DNA from 2 places in the Thalassotalea sp. SU-HH00458 genome. Region 1 is predicted to be linked to the other one. Evidence: riboswitches for the same ligand, from Rfam matches in the RefSeq annotation. Region 1 holds a riboswitch; the other holds the start of a gene.

Region 1 (11,473 bases):
CCATTGACTGAGCAACGCTTAAAAATTGAAGCCCCACTGGAACCTTCGTTAGAAAAATTATTAAAACAATTAAAGCAAGAGCAATAGGTTTTAAGTTCGATGCATCACTATAAAGTTATTATATTTGATTGGGACGGTACGGTAATGGACTCCGTTGAACGTATTGTTTCTTCCATGCTTTCCGCAGCAAAAGACGTGGCGTTAACTGTCCCAACGGTAGATCAAATTAAACAAATTATCGGTTTAAGCATACCTGAAGCCACGAAAAAATTGTTTCCACAAAGTACTCCAGAACAAGCTGAAGCTTTGCGGTTAAGTTATAAAAAGCATTATGTTGAAATAGATGAAACGCCTACACCGTTATTTTCCCATGCAGAGCAGTTATTTACAGACTTATTAGCTCAAGGTAAATATCTTGCTGTTGCGACAGGTAAAGGGAGAGATGGTTTAGAAAGAGTTTTTGAACTATCTAATACAAAGCATTATTTTCATACTTCTAGGTGTGCAAAAGAGTGTAAGTCAAAGCCCGATCCGGATATGCTCAATCAAATTTTAACCGAATTAAACATTGATGCTAGTGAAGCTGTAATGATCGGTGATACTACACATGATATGTTGATGGCGAAAAATGCCAATGTCGATCGAATTGGCGTAACCTTTGGTGTTCATGATCATCAGGCGTTAAGTGAATATCAACCTAAGGCAATTGTTGACTCTTTATTAGCACTATCAAATTTGCTAGTTAAATCATAAATTAACTGATTTTTGATGAAGAAAAGGCACGCGATGACGTGCCTTTTTTGTCATTGCTAATCTATCTGATTTTATATCGCATTGGTTACATCAACGGATAATTTTAGCATTTGGCCCGGCTGTAGATATTTTTTGCGATTTAATTGGTTCCAACGTTCAATATCTTTAATTGAGACTTTAAATTTGTCTGCAATTCTTGCAAAAGAGTCACCACGTCGAACTTTATAGGTAATGTTTCGCATGATTGCTTGTTCATTAGGAGATACTTGTGTATTTGATAAAGTATTACTCGTTACTTTCGCCTTTTTCCAAATAACAAGTTTTTGGCCAAGCCTTAAAGTATCTCTTGGTGCCATACCATTCCATTTTGCTAATTCACGGTAATTTACGCCATAGCTTCGACTAATATCCCAAAAGTTATCACCTGAAACAACAGTATGAATGATTTTTTCACTGCCTCGTGGGGTATTTTGTTTTTTCGCAAGTCGTTGATCTTGACTTAATATGTAAGCATTTAATGATTTTGCTGCAACAGGAATTAATAAATGTTTACCAGCACGAATATTATTGCCCCGAAGGTTATTTACTTGTTTAATCACTCCAATATCGGTATTAAATTTTTGCGCGATTTTTCCTAAACTATCACCATTTTTAATACGATAACGTTGCCAAGCTAAGCGATCTTTTTTGCTAAGCGTTTTTAAACCCGCTTTAAATTTTTCTACTTTATGATTAGGGATGACTAAATAATGTGGACCTTTTGGATCGGTAGCCCATCGATTATAACCAGGATTTAAATGTTGTAATTCTTTCAACGACAGTTCAGCAAGTTCAGCTGCTTTCGCTAAGTCAATTTGTGAGCCAATATTAACGGGTGTGATCACACTTTTATTTTCGATTTCAAAAAGTTTAATGTTGAAATCAGCTGGCCGCTTTACTAAATCTGCTAACGCTAGCAACTTTGGTACGTATGCCCTTGTTTCTTTTGGTAAATCGAGTGACCAAAAATCAGTTGGCATATTACGGCGAGCATTATTTTTCACGGCTCGTCTCACTCGTCCTTCCCCAGAATTATAGGCGGCGAGTGCTAATAACCAATCACCGTCAAAAAACTTATGTAAGTATTGCAGGTACTTGATAGCCCCTTTGGTTGATGCAATAACATCACGTCGACCGTCATACCACCAGTTTTGCTTCATGCCAAAACGAGTACCTGTACCTGGAACAAATTGCCACATTCCTGAAGCTCGTCCGTGTGAATATGCAAAGGGATCAAATGCACTTTCTACGATAGGTAACAATGCCATTTCAAGGGGCATATTGGCTGCTTCAAGTTCTTCAACTATAAAGTGCATGTAAGGTTTTGCACGTTTTGCTACTCGATCTAAATAATTTTGGTTTTTAGCGTACCAATTTCTTTGCACAACAACACGACGGTTTTGTTCAACAGGGAAAGTGAGTTGCTCTCTAATGCGCTGCCAAATATCGTCACTGGTATTGATATCGTCGGCTAAAGAAATCTCTACATCATTGACGGGGTGTATAACATCTGCTGTTTCATCGGCAAGTAAGGCATGACTGATATCTACAGGAGTTGCGATATTATCGAAAATTTCAATAGAGTTAGCAGAACGGTTAGTCGTTTGTTGTTCATCATTGTAAGTTGTTGATTGGCAACCCACTAAAATAAATGCGGCGGAAAGTGTAAAAGATATATATTTCATAAAAATTTAGTTATTTTTTCTTGATGTTTAGTGTCACTTATTTGGCGATGAGGATCAACAAGGTAAAGCAATTATATATAACGATTAAGGTGTTAAATACTTTACCATTATTTAAAAGTTATCTTTCCAACCACGTAAGTTAGTAAATGTTTCTAGTGTTGAGTGCATTGTCCTCTCAAAATATTCTTCAACGCTTTCTCGTATTTTTTCATCATGACAGCGTAAAAAAGGGTTAATTTGTTTTTCGCGTAAAATAGATGAGGGTAAGGTTATTTTGTCTTCGGCTCTAATTGATTTTACTTGGTTATAATAATGAATTAATTCGATATTTGTTGGATCTACCGTTAAAGCAAAAGTCAGATTGGCTAACGTGTATTCGTGAGTGCAATAAACGCGAGTTCGTTCGGGGAGTTCTGATAAACGATTTAATGACGTGTGCATTTGTTGTGGTGTGCCTTCAAAAATTCGTCCACAACCACCAGAGAATAGGGTGTCACCACAAAATAAAATATCATCTGCATAATACGCAATATGGCCTAAGGTGTGACCAGGCAAATCAATCACGTTAAAGATTAAATCAATATTTGGCAATTCAACGGTATCTCCTTGTTGCAATTTTTGCGTCGCAAATGGGATATTTTCTTGTAATGGGGTATAAATTGCTAACGGCCACTGTTTATTTTGGCAATATTGATGAAGTTCTTCAATGCCGCCTATATGATCTGCATGATGATGGGTAATTAAAATTGCGGTGAGTGTTTTGTTATGTTTTTCTATATATTCGATACAAACTTTGGCATCACCGGGATCAACTAACACCAAATGTTCACTACTCTTTGAAGTAATAGTCCAAATATAATTATCTTTGAATGCTTTTATTGGTGAAATAATATGTTTAGCTTTAGGTAATTGATTATTCATAACAGCCCCCTTACAACTTTATGGTTATTATACTGTCAGTACTTTAATTGTAACGATTTTATTTACCGTTAATAATTGTGCTCATTATTCAATAGTTTTATAGTTAACTGATACTTATTGATTGAATAAAACATGAAACCAGCGCTAGCTTTTAGACAACCTCATTCACCGGCATCTTGGTCTGAATTACCGAACGGTGATTTAATTTTAGCTGAAATTAATCAGCTTTTAGCGCCATGGTGGCCGAAATTTTTTGGTTATCACTTATTAAAATTAGGCGCCTTGAGTAGCTTCGTTGATAGTCAAACGTGTCCTATCAAACACCATGTTGCTTTATTAGAACATCAAAAAACCGTTAACGATAATAATGTTGCCGTTTTTGCAGAGATAGATGATCTGCCATTTTTAGAACATAGTGTGGATGTTTGTTTATTAAGCCATGCGTTAGAATTTTCCTTAGATCCTCATCATGTTATTCGAGAAGCTAACCGTGCTTTAATACCCAACGGTTATTTGGTCATTTCCGGATATAATCCATTTAGTTTAGCGGGACTTAATAGTTTTATTCCCTTTAGACGGCAACATTCTCCGTGGAGCGAACGTTTTTTTTCGGCTATGCGAGTTAAAGATTGGTTACATTTAATGGGTTATGAAATTTTAATGGATGAAAAATGTTTACATTCAACCTTAGCTAATAATATTAGCCAAGGGTTTATTTCAAGGCATTGGCGAAAATTCGCTCAACGATTTTTTCCCAATTTTGGCTCTGTTTATGTGATCGTTGCAAAAAAACGAGTGTTACCATTAACGCCTATTAAACCTAAATGGAAATTACGTACCCAACTCAATCCGGTGAATGTTTCAACATTAAATTCGTCCCGGCAGCAAAAAAAGTGTAAATAAGATGCTTTTATTGATGCAAATTAGCTAACATTGTCACCATGAAATTTTTATAAAGTGCCTACCAATGACAAGAAACGAATTTGAACGTTATTTAAATAACTTATTAAAGCCAGAACAAATCAAAGACTTTTGCCCAAACGGTTTACAAGTACAGGGTAGTGAAACCATTAATAAAGTTATTACCGGTGTCACGGCCACGCAAGCGTTGATTGATCGCGCCATTGAAGAGAATGCCGATGCAATTGTTGTCCATCATGGCTACTTTTGGAAAAATGAGTCGTATGTGATCCGGGGTATGAAGCATCAAAGAATCAAAGCATTATTAACACATGATATTAATCTTTTTGCCTACCATCTGCCGTTAGATATTCATCCTGTACTAGGGAATAACGCACAACTTGCAAAATTATTAGCAATAAACACCACTGGCCCTCTTGAACTTGGCAATCCACTAAGTGTTGCAGTGCAGGGGGAATTTTCACAAGCGATTTCAGCCTTAAATTTAACCGAGCGTATTAATATGCAATTAGGCAGAGAGTGTTTGCATATTGCTCCGCCATCGAATAAACCCATAAAAACTATTGCTTGGTGCAGTGGTGGTGGCCAAAACTATATCGAACTTGCCGCTGAGCAAGGAATAGATGCCTTTTTATCCGGAGAAGTCTCTGAACAAACCACGCATGTAGCGCGCGAAATGGATATCCATTTCTTTGCTGCAGGCCATCATGCCACTGAACGATATGGTGCAAAGGCTTTAGGAGATTACTTACAAAAAGAATTATCGCTAGACGTGCAGTTTATTGATATTGATAATCCTGTATAAATGTGACGTTAACTAAGTTGATGATTAAACTTCATGCTTGTTTTCTATGAAATAAAAAATTTAATCATCAGATTTTAACCATTGCACAAATAGTCCGACACTTTCATACCATGCATTTGTTGACTGGGTTAAATTATGGCTTTTCGGTAAATAGTAAGACCAATTTTTTTCACTATCGATATTTTTAACCCATTGACTGGCGGGTGCAGGTGTTACTGCAACGCCATGTTGTTTAAAATAATTCAAGGCTCGCAGCATATGATCAGCATTTGTCACTAAGACAACATGTTTTCCTTTCACCCTTGGCGCGATTAATTCAGCTTCTTCCTCAGTATCTTTTGGAAAGCTTTCAACAATAATTTTTCTCTCTGGTACCCCAAGTAACATGGCCGCTTGCTTAACATTTACTGCATTTGATTTATTATTGTCAAAAGCAGCGCCTGAGGTTATTAATTGAGCTTCAGGGTGCAATTTTAAAATTCGTAATGCTTCGACTAAACGTTGCAATGAACAAGGAAATAATTGCGAGGTAGCGGGGAGCTCAGGATTAGTGGTGTTACCACAGCCCAAAATAACAATGTAATCGACAGGTTTATCACTGTATTGATAACTTTTAAAATTGTTTTCTATAGGGTGCATCACCCGATCAGAAACATAGCCCGTAGATAATAATATCAATAAGCAGCTGGCGCTTAATAAACATTTAAAACTCAGTGACGGTTTTTTATAAAACAAAATCAAAGCTAGTATTAATAATAATGATATTAGGCTTAAGGGCATGATCAAAAAACTTATGATCTTTTTCAGTAAAAACAAATCCATTTTTATTCAGTAAATAAATTGCAAAAAATAATGGTATCAAGCTTTTTGTATAAATTCAGTAGGTCAATTAATTTTCAAGATATTTTTTATCGATTTTTTTATCTTACGAATATAAATTAGGCAATTAAGTTATTGATTAATCGTATCAGATGGGGTTTAATTGCACCGCTGTTAAATTAGACTAAATACTCAAATATTGAATAGCTTTGAAAAGTATTCACTCAATTAAAGGTATTTAAATTTGATTTAACACTCCAGAAGAGGAGCAATAGCTAGGTAGATAACACGAGGAAACCACATTCCTATGACTGTTATTGAGGGAGACTATTGCCGAGGGTATACAGAAACGTGGGGTCTGTTGCTCGGTCACTAAGGTTGAATCCTTAGGATTGTCACCTCTGTTTGGCAATATTGCCAAGTAGAATAGGGTGGAGAGCTTCTGGCTGAAAAGTTAAGCTTTGTACTTTTAATACATCTCTTCATTCAGTCATGCTCTTCCTTGATGTAAATTTAGCTAAATTGATTTAGCAAAATAGGGAGACCTTATCATGTCAGTCATTTCTAACAATGATGATAATCTGATCACCGTATCAAAGTTTGGTGGCACTAGTGTTGCTGATCATCAAGCCATGCTTCGTTGTGCGCATATTATAAAAAATGATCCGACAAACCGTGTTGTGGTTGTTTCAGCTAGCTCAGGCGTCACTAACTATCTTGTACGATTGAGTCAAGCCAATGTTTCAGTAGATGAGCAAAAGCAATTAATTGATAATATAAAAGAAATTCAATTTAAAATTCTTCAAGAACTAAAAGATAGTAAAGCGTTAGAAACGAAAATATTAACGCTTATTGATGAACTAACCGCGTACGCTCAAGCTCAATCGCTTAACCATAGTGCACGCATTGCAGACGCCATTTTATCTTTTGGTGAGCAAATGAGTTCAGTAATTTTTGCGCAAGTTTTACAATCTATTGGTGTTAATGGACATGCGTTTGATGTTCGCCAAATGATGAAAACTAATAGTTTATATGGTCAAGCGGTTGTTGATATCGAACAATTGGCAGACTGTGCTGAAAAAATTCTAAAGAAAAAATTAACGGATCAGGTGATCGTCACGCAAGGTTTTATCGGACAAAACGAAGCAGGTTATACAACCACGCTAGGTCGTGGTGGCTCAGATTATAGTGCTGCGTTAATCGCTGAAGCCCTCAATTCTTCAAGTTTAGCGATTTGGACTGATGTGGTTGGAATCTTTACAACAGACCCGCGAATTACCGATCAAGCACGTGCGATCAAAGAAATTAGTTTTGGTGAAGCTGCTGAAATGGCTACTTTTGGGGCGAAAATTTTACATCCTGCCACTTTAATTCCGGCCATGCGTAAAAATATCCCTGTGTTTGTTGGCTCCAGTAAAGAGCCAGAAAAAGGTGGAACTCGTATTCAGAAAACGGTGGAATCAAAACCCACTTATCGTTCTATATCATTGCGTAAAGAACAAACTTTGGTGACGGTAAAAAGCCCTGCAATGCTCCATGCTAGTGGTTTTCTTGCCAAAGTTTTTGCGGTACTTGCTAAGCATGAATTAAGTGTCGACTTGATCACAACCTCAGAAATTAGTGTCGCGATGACATTTGATAACCCAACGGGCTCAACACAAGCGTTATTAAATTCTACTGTTGTTGACGAATTAGAACAACTTTGTGAAGTGTCTGTTGAAAATGGATTGTCGTTAGTTGCTGTTGTCGGTAATAGTATTCATAAAACAAACGGGGTTGGTACGAGTATTTTTGATGCGTTATCGGGCATTAATGTTCGAATGATTTGCCAAGGTGCCAGTGAACATAATTTATGTTTCTTGGTGAATGAAGCGCAAGCGAATGAAACTGTGGAAAAACTGCATAACACTTTGTTTGCGTAATTAGTTTACGCGGGTTAGGTTAATTTAGTTAGTTTCAGATAAAAAGGTGTTGATATTACAACACCTTTTTATTTTTTATGGCAATTTAAATTTCATACGCTAGTGGATCTTCAACGTTGTTATCGCGAAATGCTTCTAGCCTTTCTTGGCAAGCACCACATTTACCACAAGCTTTTTCACGGCCATTGTAGCATGTCCATGTTTGGCTATAATCTAATGCCATTTTTATTCCATCCGTTAAAATATCAGATTTTGTAACGGTTAAATACGGACTGAAAATTTCCACAGCCTCATAATTAGCAATTTGACAAACATCATTCATTTTCTCGACGAATTCAGGACGACAATCTGGATAGATTGCATGATCACCAGAATGCGCTCCGTAATAAACTTGTGCTGCACCAACAGAGACAGCATAACCAACGGCTAATGAAAGTAAAATCATGTTTCGATTAGGAACAACCGTTGATTTCATCGTTTCAGCTTCGTAATGACCTTCTGGAATATCAATTTTATCGGTTAAAGAAGAACCAGCTAATAACTGATTAATCGTCGTAATATCAATGACTTTATGTGGAATGTTTAACTTTTCACACACGTCACTCGCACATTGCAATTCTTTAACGTGTCGTTGTCCATAATCAAACGATAATGCATACACCTCTTTACCGTCTTTTATCGCACGATTAAGCACGGTGAATGAATCCATGCCCCCAGAATAAATAACAATGACTTTTTTATTAATATTACGATTGATTTTGCTGCTCATGTTTGGACTCTCTGGGGTATAATAGAAAACTTGCGCATTTTACTTGAAATTTCTTCGGCAATAAAGAACGCTATTATGACGACAAAATACAAAATAAACGAATTATTTGAAACAATTCAAGGTGAGGGGGCTTTTACTGGTCAACCCTCTATTTTCTTACGTTTACAAGGTTGTCCTGTTGGCTGCTCTTGGTGTGATACCAAACATACTTGGGAAATTAATTTATCAGATGAAGTAGATCAACAAGTGATGATCAATAAAACGGCGGAGTCTGATAATTGGGCGGCATTAACAAGCGAAGATATCTTGGCAATTTTTAATCGTCAAGGTTTTCAAGCAAAACATATTGTCATTACCGGCGGTGAGCCATGTATGGTGGATTTAACACCACTGTGCACTGTCTTTGAAGCGCAAGGTTACAGTTGCCAAATTGAAACCTCAGGTACCTTTGAAATACAAACCACAGAAAATTGTTGGGTGACGGTGTCGCCAAAAGTCAATATGAAAGGCGGTTATAAAATATTGACTTCGGCGATGCAAAGAGCCAATGAGATCAAACACCCTGTCGCTACCGAGCAGCATGTTGATGATTTAAAGGCATTATTAGTTGAACATGCGGTGACCGCAAAGCCAATATATTTACAACCTATTAGTCAAAAAGAACGAGCAACACAATTAGCCATTAAAACTTGCATTGAAAATAATTGGCGGTTATCTATTCAAATACATAAATACATTGGTATTGAGTAAATTTTTTAACGATCACAATAATGGTTATTGAATCGAATTAATGGTTTAAGTTTTCACTAATGGTAAAGTGATCGTTATCGTGACACCTTTTGGGTTGTGATGATTATTAGCCTTTATTTCACCTTGATGAAACTGACAAATCAACCTTGCGATATAAAGTCCTAAACCTAAGTGTGGTCTTTTATTTTCTTCACTTAATCCATCAAGATCTTGATGGTTGTCCCTGATTGATATCATCGAGTCAAATAACCTTTCTGTCATTTCTTCAGGCAAGTAACGGCCATTATTACTAATATGTAAAATTAAAACATTCGATTTATCTTCTACCGCTAAGGTTATTTTTTTATCTTCACTAAATTCAACGGCATTACCAATTACTTTATCAAGTAGCTGAGCAATGTGCTCTGGAGAGCCCACCATCATAACGTTTTGATCGGGGAAGTTAGCTAGAAATTGATAGTTTTCATAAATTTGACGATAACCTTGTAAACAGCCGTTTAAAACCTGATAAAAATTAAACTTAGTTTTGTCGGTATTTTTTAACATTTGTTCTAATCGGGTTGCTTCACTCATATTGGTTAAAATTAAATTGAGTCGATTTAGTCCTTGTTGTGCTCGCTCAATATAAGCATTTGAATGAGAAGATTGTTGTTTTTGCAAGGTTAAATTTTCTAATGATGTTCTAACCACAGCAATCGGTGTTCTTAACTCATGAGAAAGCCGAGAAGACATGTTCTCCAGATAATGGTTATATTGACTTAATCGACTTACCGCGGTGGCAAAACTTCGTGATAGATCACCAATTTCATCGTTATTCGTTGATGCGATCATCACTTCATTAATTCTGCCGTGTTCATCAATGGCTTGCTCAGCTTGATTACGTAGGGCTCTGATCCTATTCGAGATCCTAGTTGCGAAAAAAAAGAATGCCATAATACCAAAAAGTATGATGGCTAATATGCTGGTAAATAATTTTTCCAGTGCTTGGTTTCTGACCGTGCGAATACCATTATTGGTTTCTTCAACAATAACAGCACCATGGACTTTATTACCAAAATAAATTGGATACGCTGCGGTTAAAATAACGGCTTTATTATCGCTGGAAAGTCGCCATTGAGACTGCGGAATACCTTGTAAGGCGGATTCAATATGTTTACCTGTCAGGTTTTGGGCATCATAAAGTTGATCAATAAATGCTTTCGGTGGTTGGGTTAATAATCGGTTAAATAATGGTTTCAATAAAGATTGTAACTCGGTACGCCAATCTTCTTGATTTTGATTAATTTTATTTTTTTGCCAAAGGCCATTGGCCTGTTGAATATCGCCTGCTTTGGCGAGTACGCGATGATGTTGGTCGACAACCCATACACTTGAATTGGTGTAACTCATGCCTTTAACAATACGTTCTATTTCTGGAGAGGGCACGAGTATTGTGCCTAACGAATCTTTATTGGCTGTATTCGCGCTGGCTATAATACTGTTTGTTTGTCCAAACCTCTCATCAACATCGTGAATAGCAAAGGCTAAATTATCACTAATATTTTTTAACGGGATCCGAAACTCAATATTATAACCTTGGGTCGTTTCAAGCCATTTTCCTTGGATAAACAGAGCCGGGGTTGGAGGAGTAAGATCGTCATTTTGTATTTGAAAGATATCTAACCATCCAGCTTGCTTATTTGCGACAAGATAGCGTTGAAATTTACCTTCAGGAGTTGTGAAAGCCAGCTCTAAACGGTCATTCAGATTAATACTGCGGGCGTTTTTATCACGGTAAATGACTTTATCATCGACAACGCTGACGAAAAAATACAAATACTTATCATATTTGCCAACGGCTGCTGTGTAATTATTTGAGAGCTTTTCAAGCGGTAAAGTTGCTTTGGAATCGCTATTGGTCACTTGGTTATTAACACCGTAATAATGCGATTTAGCGAGATAGTTTGGCCAATCTTGGTGACTGCCATCTAAATTTATTGGATGGTTCAGTTGATAACCATATAAATCTTTCCCTTTTTCGACACTTGGTAAAAAGCTCGCTTGGTTATTAAACAGATTGGGGCGCTCATGCAATGCCGTGGCAAGGGCG
Region 2 (11,473 bases), on a different contig from region 1:
TAAAGACTTTATATAATTCAGTGCCTTGATTTACGCTTGCCGAAGCAAAATGCAGGATAGGGATCACCTCATGATCTAAAGAGACATAATGCAGCGGATCAGCATCGCCTTTTTCTTCAAAGTGATAATTATCCATTCGCAAAATCCGCGCTAGTGGTTCGCCCGCTTTGAGAGGCTTGCCAAACTCCGCCAAATAATCAACCATGCCACCCATAGGGGAATAAAACGCTTTATAGTCTTTTAAATAACAAGCGAAACGGGTCATTTTTTTGGGCTGATACGCGCTTGTATCGATGACTCCTTTGTATTGCAAATAACTTAATATACTTTTGGCATCTTCAAGCGCAACATCAAGATCAATTTGCTCTTGAGAGCCCAATTCAACAGTAAAGCTTTCTTTGTTTAAGGTATTTGAGCTAATAGAAAATTTGATCCCTAATTCTGCAAACGCTTCTTCTAACTTCCACCATGGACAAAAAGTCGCTTCATCTAAAGCCCCGTCAAACGCGTTAGGGATCAATAAGGTATGTGGAATATCGAAATATTTTGCGCTTTCTACTGCATACTCAGGACAATATAAATGCTTACTTGAAATAGGCCCAGTATGAAGGTCTAACACTAAATCAGCCTGATGAGCTAAACGTTGTAATTGATAAGCAATACGTTGTCCGGTGGTTAAGCCAAAAATATTATGATCGAGTTTTTGTTCAATACTATCGATCATTAATGCCTTAAAATTTGCCTCAATGGTCTTGTCATCTTTACCTATACTATCGCGCACGAAAGGTTTAATGATACTTTCGTCAAAATGATACATACGATTCCAATTTACCCCAGTAATAGGATCGAACCGACCTAAGGTATATTCACCATTTTTATGGTTACAACCGACAGGATTAGCATAAGGAACTAAGGTAATATCACCTTTAATTTGTGTATTTCGAAGTAATTCAAGTAATTGAAATATTACCGCATTGCCTTGTACTTCAGCGCCATGCATATTTGCTTGAATATATACACTCGGCGCATCACTTTGACCTTTTAAGCGATATACCGGTACCGTTAATGCGGCACCACTGGCCATCTCACCAACATGCATGACTTCTTTAGAAAATTGTGTCATTTTACTTCTCAATTATTATTTGGTTATGCTAAATCTTATTGTTCGTTATTATCGTTTTATCTTAAATACCAATCAGCTGATTCTGCAGCTCGTACTTCGGTTAGCTCCCCTTGGCTATAGGTATATTCAGCAGCAATTTGATGACAAAGAAAAAATGGCATACTTTCAGTAAAACCATAAGCCCCGGCATAACCAAAAATTAGCTGATCGCCCACCTGCACGTCATTAGGCAGTGGTAGATGGCCTAATTTATCCATACTGGTACACAACGGGCCATGAATATCAAAATATTGCACATCCGCAGAAGAGTCACGTAATAAGCTTACCGGAAAAGGTTGATCGGTAATCGCAGGTCGTAAAAGGTGATTTATGCCAGCAGAAAGGACTAATTGCTCTTGCTGGTAATTCAGTTTTCGATCAACCACAGGCGCGACATAATAACCACATTCGGCAACAGCAAAACGCCCTAATTCTAACCAAAGCTCTGCTACATTGGCTTGTGCTTTGATATTCGCTAAATCTGTTAATATCTTTTGCCAAGATAGTTTTTGCCCTTGCTCAAGATAATCGATACCTAAGCCGCCACCTAAATCGAGAATATTAAGTGACATGCCAATATCGTTTGCCAAGTCAACTAAAGGCTCTACCATTTGTTGCCATAATGAGTACATTTTTTCATTACTGAGCATATTGCCCCACTGAAAAATATGTAATCCGCAGAGATCTAATTGATTAAAGTCATCTACATGAATATTTTGCCACTCTGCAACTGACAAACCGAAAGGCGTTAAACTATTACCACCTAATGGATTTTTTTCACCATCAGGCCATTGTAATTGTACTCTTAATAACACTTGCGGTTTGACTTTCTGCTCACTGGCCACTTCATTTAGCCAATTAAGTTGATTCACACTTTCAACAACAAAAGTATTAACCCCTTGTTCGATAAAACGAGCTAACTGTTTTTTCGATTTGGCAGGACCAGTATTTAAAATTCTATCGCTACTGATCCCCTGTTTAAGTACTTGATGCAACTCTCCAGTACTCGCTACATCAAAATTAAACCCCGCACCATCGAGTGTTTGAATAATGCTGGATAACGGATTCGCTTTCACTGCAAACCAAAGTTTGATGACATCTTGCTGTTGTAAATGTGCTAAATGCGCTTTTAAGGCATCAAGATGATAAACAAAGTAAGCTTGCTCATGCTCATTTTTCGTTTGATGTGCAAGTAGGCTAGGTTGAAATTGTTTATCGGCTTTAAATTGCTCAAGCCACACTGGGAGATTAGTATATGCACTCATATTTTCACTCAAGGGATTGTTTTATCATTGATTGTTTGCGTTTAACGCAATAAAGATTCTAATTCTAGTGATGCGTTACTCTTTTCATCGCGATATTTTACGATTAACGCACATGCCATATTCAACCCTTGAGACTGAGCCCACTCACCTTTCACAGGACGTGTGCCTGGCACAACAATCGCTCGTTCAGGTATATCAGCGCCTTTTTCTAACATCACTTGATTGACACAATCATAAACAGGTACTGACGCTGATAAAGAAACTCCCGGCGCTAAAACCGCGCCTTTCTTAACAACAATACCTTCAACAATAACAACCCCTGCACTTAAAAAAGCATCATCTTCAATTATCACGGGGCTAGCGCCTACAGGCTCTAAAACACCACCGATTTGCACGGCAGCTGATACATGAACATTCTTACCGATTTGGGCACATGAACCAATTAATGCATGACTATCTACCATAGTGCCAGAGTCAACAAACGCACCTACGTTAATATAAGCGGGTGGCATAATTATGACTCGTGGAGCTACATAAGCCCCACGACGAACAGATGAACCACCGGGTACTAATCGCACCCCGTTTTCAACGGTAAATTCACGGGCTGGTAAATTATTTTTATCAACAAAGCCTTGGTATATTCCTGAAAATTCGGTATTTTCTCCAGCTTTAAATGCCGCTAAAATCGCTTCTTTGGCAGCAATATTCGCTTGCCAATTACCTTGTTCATCTTGATTCGCGGCACGTATCGTACCTGCCTCTAACTCAGCTAATGTGTCTTGCCAATTCATTACTACTTAACTCCAATGATTTGTTTTAAATTTACGATTGGCTTTGCTCAAGCCATTGATTTATTTCGATATCTATTGCCATTAAAGACTTTAACGCAAACGGATTATCGGTGATTTCTAACGCGGTGAGAGGGGCACGTAAAGTTGGGTAATTCAACCTATTCGTGAGATGCATTAATACTTTAACCGGAATAGGACTAGCGACTTGAAATAAAACCTCCACTGCTTTATCCCAAATGGGAAATAATGTTTGATGCTGACCCGCTAATGCCATATTTACATAACGATGCGTAGCTTGTGGCCATACATTTGCAGCTACTGAAACCAGACCTTTTACACCAGCTTCAAGCAAGTGTGCAACCATGGCATCTTCACCGCTATATATGTCAAGTTCAGGACATTGTTGAGCATATGATTTAAAGGTATCCATATCACCGCTTGCTTCTTTCATGGCCCAACAGTTTTTATGGCTTTGAATATTTTTCATCACAGCTAGCGGAATATTAATGCCACTTCGTGATGGAATGTTATAAATCATGCACGGGTGTTCAGATTGCTCTAAAAGCTCACTAAACCAATGAGTTAAACCTACTTCTCCTGGTTTTGTGTAAATAGGGCAAGTTAATAAGTAAGCAGAGATTTCGAGATCATTACACTGGGATATCCACGCTAATTGATTAGGTAGATTATAACCGCCTACTGACACCATTAGGGGAACAGTTAATGATAAAGCACTTACACATTTAACCACCGATAATTGCTCTGTAGGGGTTAAGGCTAAGCCTTCCCCTGTACTGCCGAGTAAAGCAATACCATTTCCTGCATTAGCTTGCTCTATGGCGAGTTTTTCTAACGTAACAAAATCAACGTCTCCATTGAGCAACATTGGTGTCACTAATGCTGTCCACAGACGCGTTTGTGCAACCGTTTGAATTTGTTGGGATTGGTTTTTAGTAGCGCTATTCGTTTGATTCATTTCTCTCGAACTCAACTTGTTCGGAGAACTTTAAGGCGTTTGCATAGCCTCAACTTGTGATGAAGAGAGGCTTACAAAGGCCAGAAGCTCTCCACCAGTATTAACATTAAATATTTTAGAAAACTTAAGGTCTAAAACACATAATAAATAGGTGACAATTGTTAGGATTCAACCTAAACAACCGACAAATACATCATCAAAATATGTAATTATCTCGGCGTTAATCTCCATTACTATCAATCACTAGAGTTTGATCTCTTCATGATAACTACCTAGTTAACGCTCCTCTTCTGGCCCTTTTGGGATAACTTGTCCTTCGATGTTTACATGACAAGTTAACTTAAATAAGGGACGCCACTATTAGAACATTTATTCTAAAGCGAAGCAATAGCCGTCTAGCCATCAAAAATCTTATCTCGTATCAGAGTTAATCGTTAATTTTCTCAGGGTTTCGGTTTTGCATGGCAATTTCAATAGGAACAAGACGATCTTGCCCCCAACAAATTATTTCTTGATATTTAAAACACGGAACGCCCCAAAAGCCCAATGTTTCTAATTCAGTTTGGTTAACGTCTGACCATTGTTGCCAATCATGTTGCTGTGCGTATTCTTTGGCTTTGTGATAATCAAGGTTTATTGATTGACAGATCAGTTTCATTACTTGATGTTGTGAAAGATCATAGTTATTTACATAGATAGCTTCAAAAGCCGCGCTTATAAATGCGACAGCTTTCCCGGTAAATTCGGCATAACTGAAAATTTCATAACAATTAACAATGCCTTGTACAAGTGGATCATTGAAGGTTTTAAAAGGGATATTCGCTAAGTTAGCTTCTCGATGAGCATCAAAATAGATATAGCGTGACTTGTTAATGGGCATTTCCAATCCTCGCATTAACATAGGTAAAACCGGCTTAATTATCAGTCTCGTATTATATTTTTGCGCCAATTTTTTAACTTTTTCAAAGCCGATATATGAATAAGGACTGCGTAAAGAAACAAAAACCTCACAAGTGTTTTCATTAGATAAACGCTCACTATCGGTATTATCGCTTTCATCCTGACTGGCTTGGTTATCGGTTAACAAATTAGCAGTATATTTATTAATTTTATCTGTATGAATCAAGCCCAGAGCAATCAGTTTTCTTTCTAAATGAAGTAATCGGTCGATCCCTAAATACCAATCTCCTGCAAAAAATAGCGTTGCCGGTAAATAATGACCTTTATTATTCAGTCTCTGCTGATTTTTGATTTGAAAATTAATCAAAGGAGTGGAAGGATTATAGTAAAAATCAAATTCGTCAAACCAAGTTTGTTCAAATATTTTCATGGCTTGCGTGACATTTTTTTCTTGCAACTGCCAAAGTTGTTGGCCAGTGACTAAAGCTTTAGCAGAAGGATAACCTGCAATGGCTTTAAGCCCATATTGTTGAGCAATATAATTAGCATCTTGTAGCGCCCATGCTCGCCTTAGCTTAGGATCAATTGAGATACTTGGTACCGCTTCATATATAAGAAATAGTTTTAATTTAATGTTAAACCGCTGTTCCAAATCATGTAAAACTTGCACCAGCATAAAACTGTGGGGGTCGTTAAGTGCTAAATAAACTTCAACACTCGGCTTATCAGCAAATATATTCGGCCAATGCAAATACTTAAGCGTTAATATATGCGCTCTGGTTTTACTTCTCAGCCATGCTGCTTTCATTTTTGAAAATAATTTAGCGGTAATGGTAATGCCCTTATTTTAACGTCCATATTAAACATTCAAACCGTGATATTAGTCTTGGTGAATGATTGGTGAATTCGATAACTTATTGTAGAATAGCGCCATCAAATAACGTAAATGAATCATAGGCTACTTATCTTGCTTTGTAAGCTTATAAATTAGGTAATTCAATGTATTTAAGTAACTTAAGCCAAGTATTAATTCGTAACGAATCACTATTATTGGCAACGACTCCTTTATTAATTAACATGCCAAATGATGAGTTGTCACAGAGTCTAACATCTTTAAATAAAGAATGTGATATCACCTACTTTGATAACAATTTTGAATTACACCAACAGCATCAACAAAACCAACAATGCCACTGTGTTTTTGCTGCACATTATCAAACACAAAAAAAACATGACTTAGTTATTATTCAATTTCCTAAAAGCAAGCAAGAGCTATTATTTACTTTTGCGATGTTAGCGCAATGTTCAACAGCAGAAACGAGAATATTGATTGTCGGGGAAAATAAAAGTGGCATAAAATCCATTAACAAATTGCTCAAAGAGCAAACAAACTTTTGCGACAAAATTGATTCAGCGCGCCACTGTACCTTAGTTGAAACGCAATTATCTAACCATCACCGCACATTTAATCTTGAAGAGTGGTTCCATTATTATAATGTCGCTATTGGCTCTCTCACTTTCAAAGTTGCCGCATTACCCGGCGTTTTTAGTCAAGCTAAGTTAGATACAGGTACGCAAGTTTTACTCAATAACTTACCTAAAGAAGTCACGGGAAAGGTGCTTGATTTTGGATGTGGAGCTGGAGTAATTGCTTGCTACTTAGGCTTAAGTTGTTCTCAATCAGAATTAACGTTAGCTGATGTCAGTGCGCTAGCACTCGTTTCATCAGAAAAAACCCTTTCACTAAATGGATTAACAGGTAAGGTGATTGCAACAAATAGCTTGTCAGACATTACTGAGAAATATCAGCATGTCATTTCCAATCCTCCTTTTCACCAAGGGATAAAAACCCATTATGAAGCGACAGAGCGCTTTTTAGCTGGGGTTAAAAAACACCTAAATAAACAAGGCTCGTTAACCATTGTTGCCAATAGTTTTCTAAAATACCAACCGATTATTGAGCAATCTTTAGGGCAAACTGAAATTTTGGCCGTAGAACGAGGTTTTACTATTTATCATGCGAGGTTGAAACGCTAACTCAACAGATTTAAAACATAATTCTGTAAGAAAAGTTGAAATCTGTTAAGTTATCAATAATTATCTAAATAGCTGTTATTAATCTTAGAACAACTCAATATGCCAAAAACCCATAAAATAAGCTCAATTCGTCGTTCAATTTTGATCACAGTATTAGGCTTTGTTTTTGTTTTTATTTCACTCGCTATCTTTTATATTTCTAGTACTTTTCTGAAAGAGTCGAAACAACAGTACAAGCAAAATATTATTGATTTAGGTAACTATGTTGCTCAATTAAGTGTGGAAGATATTCGTACAAATAAGCTTAATAACCTCAACAACAAACTTGATAATTTCAAATCATTATCTTCAATTCACTACATTGATGTTTATAAAAAGTATCCAGAAAATTTTGGCATATTTGCCAGTTATAACTTTAAAATGGGTGGGTCAATTTCTAAAAATACCACGCGAATTACCTCCCAAGAAAAAACCTTATATGCTTCCCCTTATTTTGAAGATGATATCGTTAAATATGTCGCACCTATTGAGTTTAATCGAGAAGAAATCGGTTATGTTTATATTCAATTAGATATTAATTCTGGCCTTACTTTTAGCACTCGACTTTTTATTATTTTTATTGTTACTTTTTTAGTCTTACTCGCATCGGTAATCTTCATCAGTTTTAGATTAGAAAACCTCATCACCACACCTCTAAGGGAATTAAATGCAGATATTTTGCATATTTCGCAAACGAAAGATTACTCACTTCGAGTGAAGCCTATGCCGTTTAAGGAAATCGATATTTTAGCGAGAAACATTAACAACTTGCTAAATAGGACTGAACGGCACATTACTAAACTTGATGTCGCAGAACAGCAAAGTTTACTCCTAAATATTGAGCTTGAAGATAAAGTAAATAAAAGAACTGAAGCATTAAAAGATTCCAACCAAGAATTATTATCTACTTTAGAAAAATTACATCAATTTCAAGGTCAGTTAGTTGAAAGTGAAAAAATGGCCTCTTTAGGTGATATGGTGGCAGGCGTGGCTCATGAAGTAAATACCCCAATAGGATTAGGCGTAACCGCATCAACCTTGTTATCTGATCGACTCAATGATATTAAAAAATCATTTGATGACAAAACATTAAAATCTAGTCAGTTGAAACGGTTCTTAAATGAAGGCCAAGAAAATGTTGGTATAATTTATCGCAACTTAAACCGCGCCGCAGAGCTCATTTCTAGTTTCAAAAAAGTAGCAGTCGATCAATCAAATGAAGATTTTAGACAATTCAATTTTGATGAATTACTCAAAGAAGTGTTGTTAACACTTGCCCCGCAAATTAGAAATACCCCTTATCAAATCAATATTACTTGTCCTGAAGATTTACTCGTGGTGAGTAAACCTGGTCCAATTAATCAAGTACTCATTAACTTGATCCTTAATTCAATCATCCATGGTTTTGATAACAGAGATCACGGCACAATTGATATCACGGTAATGAAATTAGGCGAACAGCTTAATATTAGCTTTGCTGATGATGGCCATGGTATTGATGTCACAATTAAAGACAAAATTTTTGAGCCGTTTACTACCACCAAACGTGGTGAAGGAGGAAGCGGACTTGGTCTTCATTTAGTTTACAATTTAGTGACACAAGCACTTGGTGGCAGTATTAGGTTAGACAGCGAACCTGACAAAGGTGCTACCTTTGAAATAAACTTCCCAATTAGTGAGCAATTACTTTAAGCATATCAATGAATAAATTAAGGTTTTGTTCGTTAACTAGTAATTGTTTTTTAATGGCAGGTTATATAACATGTCATTTAACTGTTTTATAACCTATGTTAACAATACGTTTCATAGGCATGACTAAACAAGACGAATTTTACTTCCTTATTTTTTGAAAAGTATTTTTGAACTGGAAACTGAGCATGCAAAAACCTCATATACTTATTGTAGAAGATGAAGATGTTACCCGATTTAATTTGCGTAATTTATTCGAAGCTGAAGGGTATAATGTCTCAGAAGCGATCAATGGCGAAGCCATGGAGCAACAATTACAAAAAAATACTATTAACTTAGTGATCATGGATATTAATTTACCGGGTAAAAACGGTTTATTGCTTGCGCGTGAGCTAACAAACAATAGTGATTTAGGGCTAATATTTCTAACGGGACGAGATAGTGATATTGATAAAATTTTAGGATTAGAAATAGGGGCAGATGACTATCTGACTAAACCTTTCAATCCTCGCGAATTAACCATTCGTGCTCGAAATATTCTTAATCGTATATCACAAGGTAAAACCGAGTCTGATAGTGCCATCATCCGTTTTAATCAATGGGTGTTAGATGGTAACTCTCGTAAAATGACCTCACCAAACGGCGAAATCATCTCTATACCTCGCGGCGAATATCGAGCTTTAAAATTACTCATTGAAAATACAGGACAAATTGTCACTCGCCAGCAATTAATCAAAGAAATGACAGGCCGTGATTTACGCTCTAACGACAGAACCGTTGATGTTACTATTCGTCGTTTAAGAAAGCATTTTGAATCTGTAGAAGGCGCTGCAGAGCTTATCAATACTATTCATGGTGAAGGTTATCGATTTGTCGGTACTGTAGAATAAAAGTCCTCGTGAATATAACCATTAAAGCCACGTAAAGTGGCTTTTTTATTCGCTATTTTTGGTTAATCACAAACCCCGTTGCCATTCTTGTCGCAGCATTACATTGCTTGGTCGCTCAATGGCTTCATTCACTAACTGTAGTAACTTAGTTTTATCTTGCCCTAACACCCCTTTTAACACTAAATAATTTGAGGCATGATCAGAGCGAAAGATGGTTTTAGCGAGTGATAATTCAGTTAATAACCATTTCATTTCTTGGAAGAGTTCATGCTGATTTAACATTCGAAATCTTTGAAGGTCAAACTCTTCAAAACGTTTAGCGAAACGTTCTTCACCTAAAGGAAACGAAACAACAAGTGTCGATAAATAATCAGGCTGTGCTTCATTCATTAATCGAGCAGAGTTAATGGCGTGCTGTTTTGATAACGCTGGTCCGCCTAAACCATTTAAGATCATGACAGAGCTTTTAATACCTGCTTGTTTAATTTTATTCAGAGCAATCAAAGAACTGGTATATGTTTCGCCTTTATCTATTAATTTAAGTACATCATCATCGCCACTTTCACAACCGACATAGACTAGTTTTAAGCCTAACTCCCTTAGCTCGGCTAATTGTTCGACCGTTTTATTGGATAAGTTACGCGGTAAACAATAACTTGATACACGAGTGACGGTTGGTAAATATTTTTTGATCAATAATAAAATATCTTTAAGCCGTTGAAAGGGTAGCATTAATGCGTCACCGTCAGCCAAAAACACTCTACCAACAGGTAAACCTGAATTGACTATGGTTTGGATTTCTTGCTCAATTAATTCAAGTTTTTTCGGTTTAAACTTTTTCTGCTCTGCAGTATACATTTCACAGAAAGTGCAGCGATTCCAAGAGCAACCATTGGTCACTTGCAGAATCAGGCTTTTCCATTCGCTGGGTGGCCTAAAAACGGGCTCGATATAAGTAAGTGGGTACATGCGCGTAACTAATTACTTGCGTTGATAAAGACAAAAATCAAGCGGGAAAGCATTTTTATCGTCGGCAGAGTATTTTTCGCTTTTTACTAACGTCCAATCGTTTTCAACATCGTATTCTGGAAATTGCGTATCGCCTTCTATCTCAGCATTAATATGGGTGATGTATAAGCGGTCAGCCGCCGGTAAACAATGCTGATAAATTGCACCGCCACCAATCACCATGACTTCTTCAACATCACCTGCTTGCTGTAAGGCTTGCTCAACAGAGGTAACTGTTGTGACTCCTTCTGCTTGATAATTCTTATCTCGAGAAATAACAATATTTTGTCTACCTGGTAATGGACGACCGATAGATTCATAAGTTTTACGACCCATAACGACAGGTTTACCTAAGGTTGTTTTTTTAAAATACGCTAAATCTGCAGGTAAATGCCAAGGCATATCGTTGTCTTTGCCAATAATTCGGTTATTCGCGTGGGCTACAATCATAGAAAGGATAGTCATAAGTCTTCTTTTACCGTTTACATTGTGGCTATTCTAATAAAAAAACAGCAAGAGGTACTAGCGTTACTCATGCAAATAAATCGAATTTTCCCCATCAAGCATCTTTTATGCGAAAACTAATGCGATAGCATTGAGGAATGAGGCTTAAAGCTTGGCATATCTAAGCCATATTTTTCATAGATGGGCGCGAGTAAACCTTTATTATCGGCCAAAATGAGCAGCTCATCTAATTCTTTTGCGGAAATGGGAGA

Evidence for each region. Region 1 has a riboswitch for lysine ahead of lysC (lysine-sensitive aspartokinase 3). Riboswitches for the same ligand answer to the same signal wherever they lie in the genome.
Region 2: linked by a shared signal. The riboswitch ahead of dapA (4-hydroxy-tetrahydrodipicolinate synthase) and the one ahead of lysC (lysine-sensitive aspartokinase 3) in region 1 are both predicted to bind lysine.

The regions. Positions count from the first base shown of each region.
Region 1 is NZ_BAABWW010000013.1:34,333-45,805, reverse strand. Features, by position in the region: gene rluC (23S rRNA pseudouridine(955/2504/2580) synthase RluC) at 1-87, shown strand, start outside; gene ABXH06_RS16795 (HAD family hydrolase) at 100-753, shown strand; gene ABXH06_RS16790 (LysM peptidoglycan-binding domain-containing protein) at 825-2,477, opposite strand; gene gloB (hydroxyacylglutathione hydrolase) at 2,589-3,398, opposite strand; gene ABXH06_RS16780 (class I SAM-dependent methyltransferase) at 3,531-4,301, shown strand; gene ABXH06_RS16775 (Nif3-like dinuclear metal center hexameric protein) at 4,366-5,124, shown strand; gene ABXH06_RS16770 (ElyC/SanA/YdcF family protein) at 5,185-5,802, opposite strand; lysine riboswitch at 6,197-6,393, shown strand; gene lysC (lysine-sensitive aspartokinase 3) at 6,495-7,865, shown strand; gene queC (7-cyano-7-deazaguanine synthase QueC) at 7,951-8,634, opposite strand; gene queE (7-carboxy-7-deazaguanine synthase QueE) at 8,710-9,384, shown strand; gene pdsS (proteobacterial dedicated sortase system histidine kinase) at 9,430-11,473, opposite strand, start outside.
Region 2 is NZ_BAABWW010000002.1:167,933-179,405, reverse strand. Features, by position in the region: gene ABXH06_RS03760 (succinylglutamate desuccinylase/aspartoacylase family protein) at 1-1,123, opposite strand, end outside; gene ABXH06_RS03755 (PLP-dependent decarboxylase) at 1,180-2,427, opposite strand; gene ABXH06_RS03750 (2,3,4,5-tetrahydropyridine-2,6-dicarboxylate N-succinyltransferase) at 2,469-3,218, opposite strand; gene dapA (4-hydroxy-tetrahydrodipicolinate synthase) at 3,250-4,194, opposite strand; lysine riboswitch at 4,271-4,492, opposite strand; gene ABXH06_RS03740 (DsbA family protein) at 4,622-5,902, opposite strand; gene ABXH06_RS03735 (methyltransferase) at 6,094-7,131, shown strand; gene ABXH06_RS03730 (sensor histidine kinase) at 7,231-8,862, shown strand; gene arcA (two-component system response regulator ArcA) at 9,048-9,749, shown strand; gene ABXH06_RS03720 (radical SAM protein) at 9,816-10,718, opposite strand; gene folA (type 3 dihydrofolate reductase) at 10,731-11,222, opposite strand; gene ABXH06_RS03710 (substrate-binding periplasmic protein) at 11,339-11,473, opposite strand, start outside.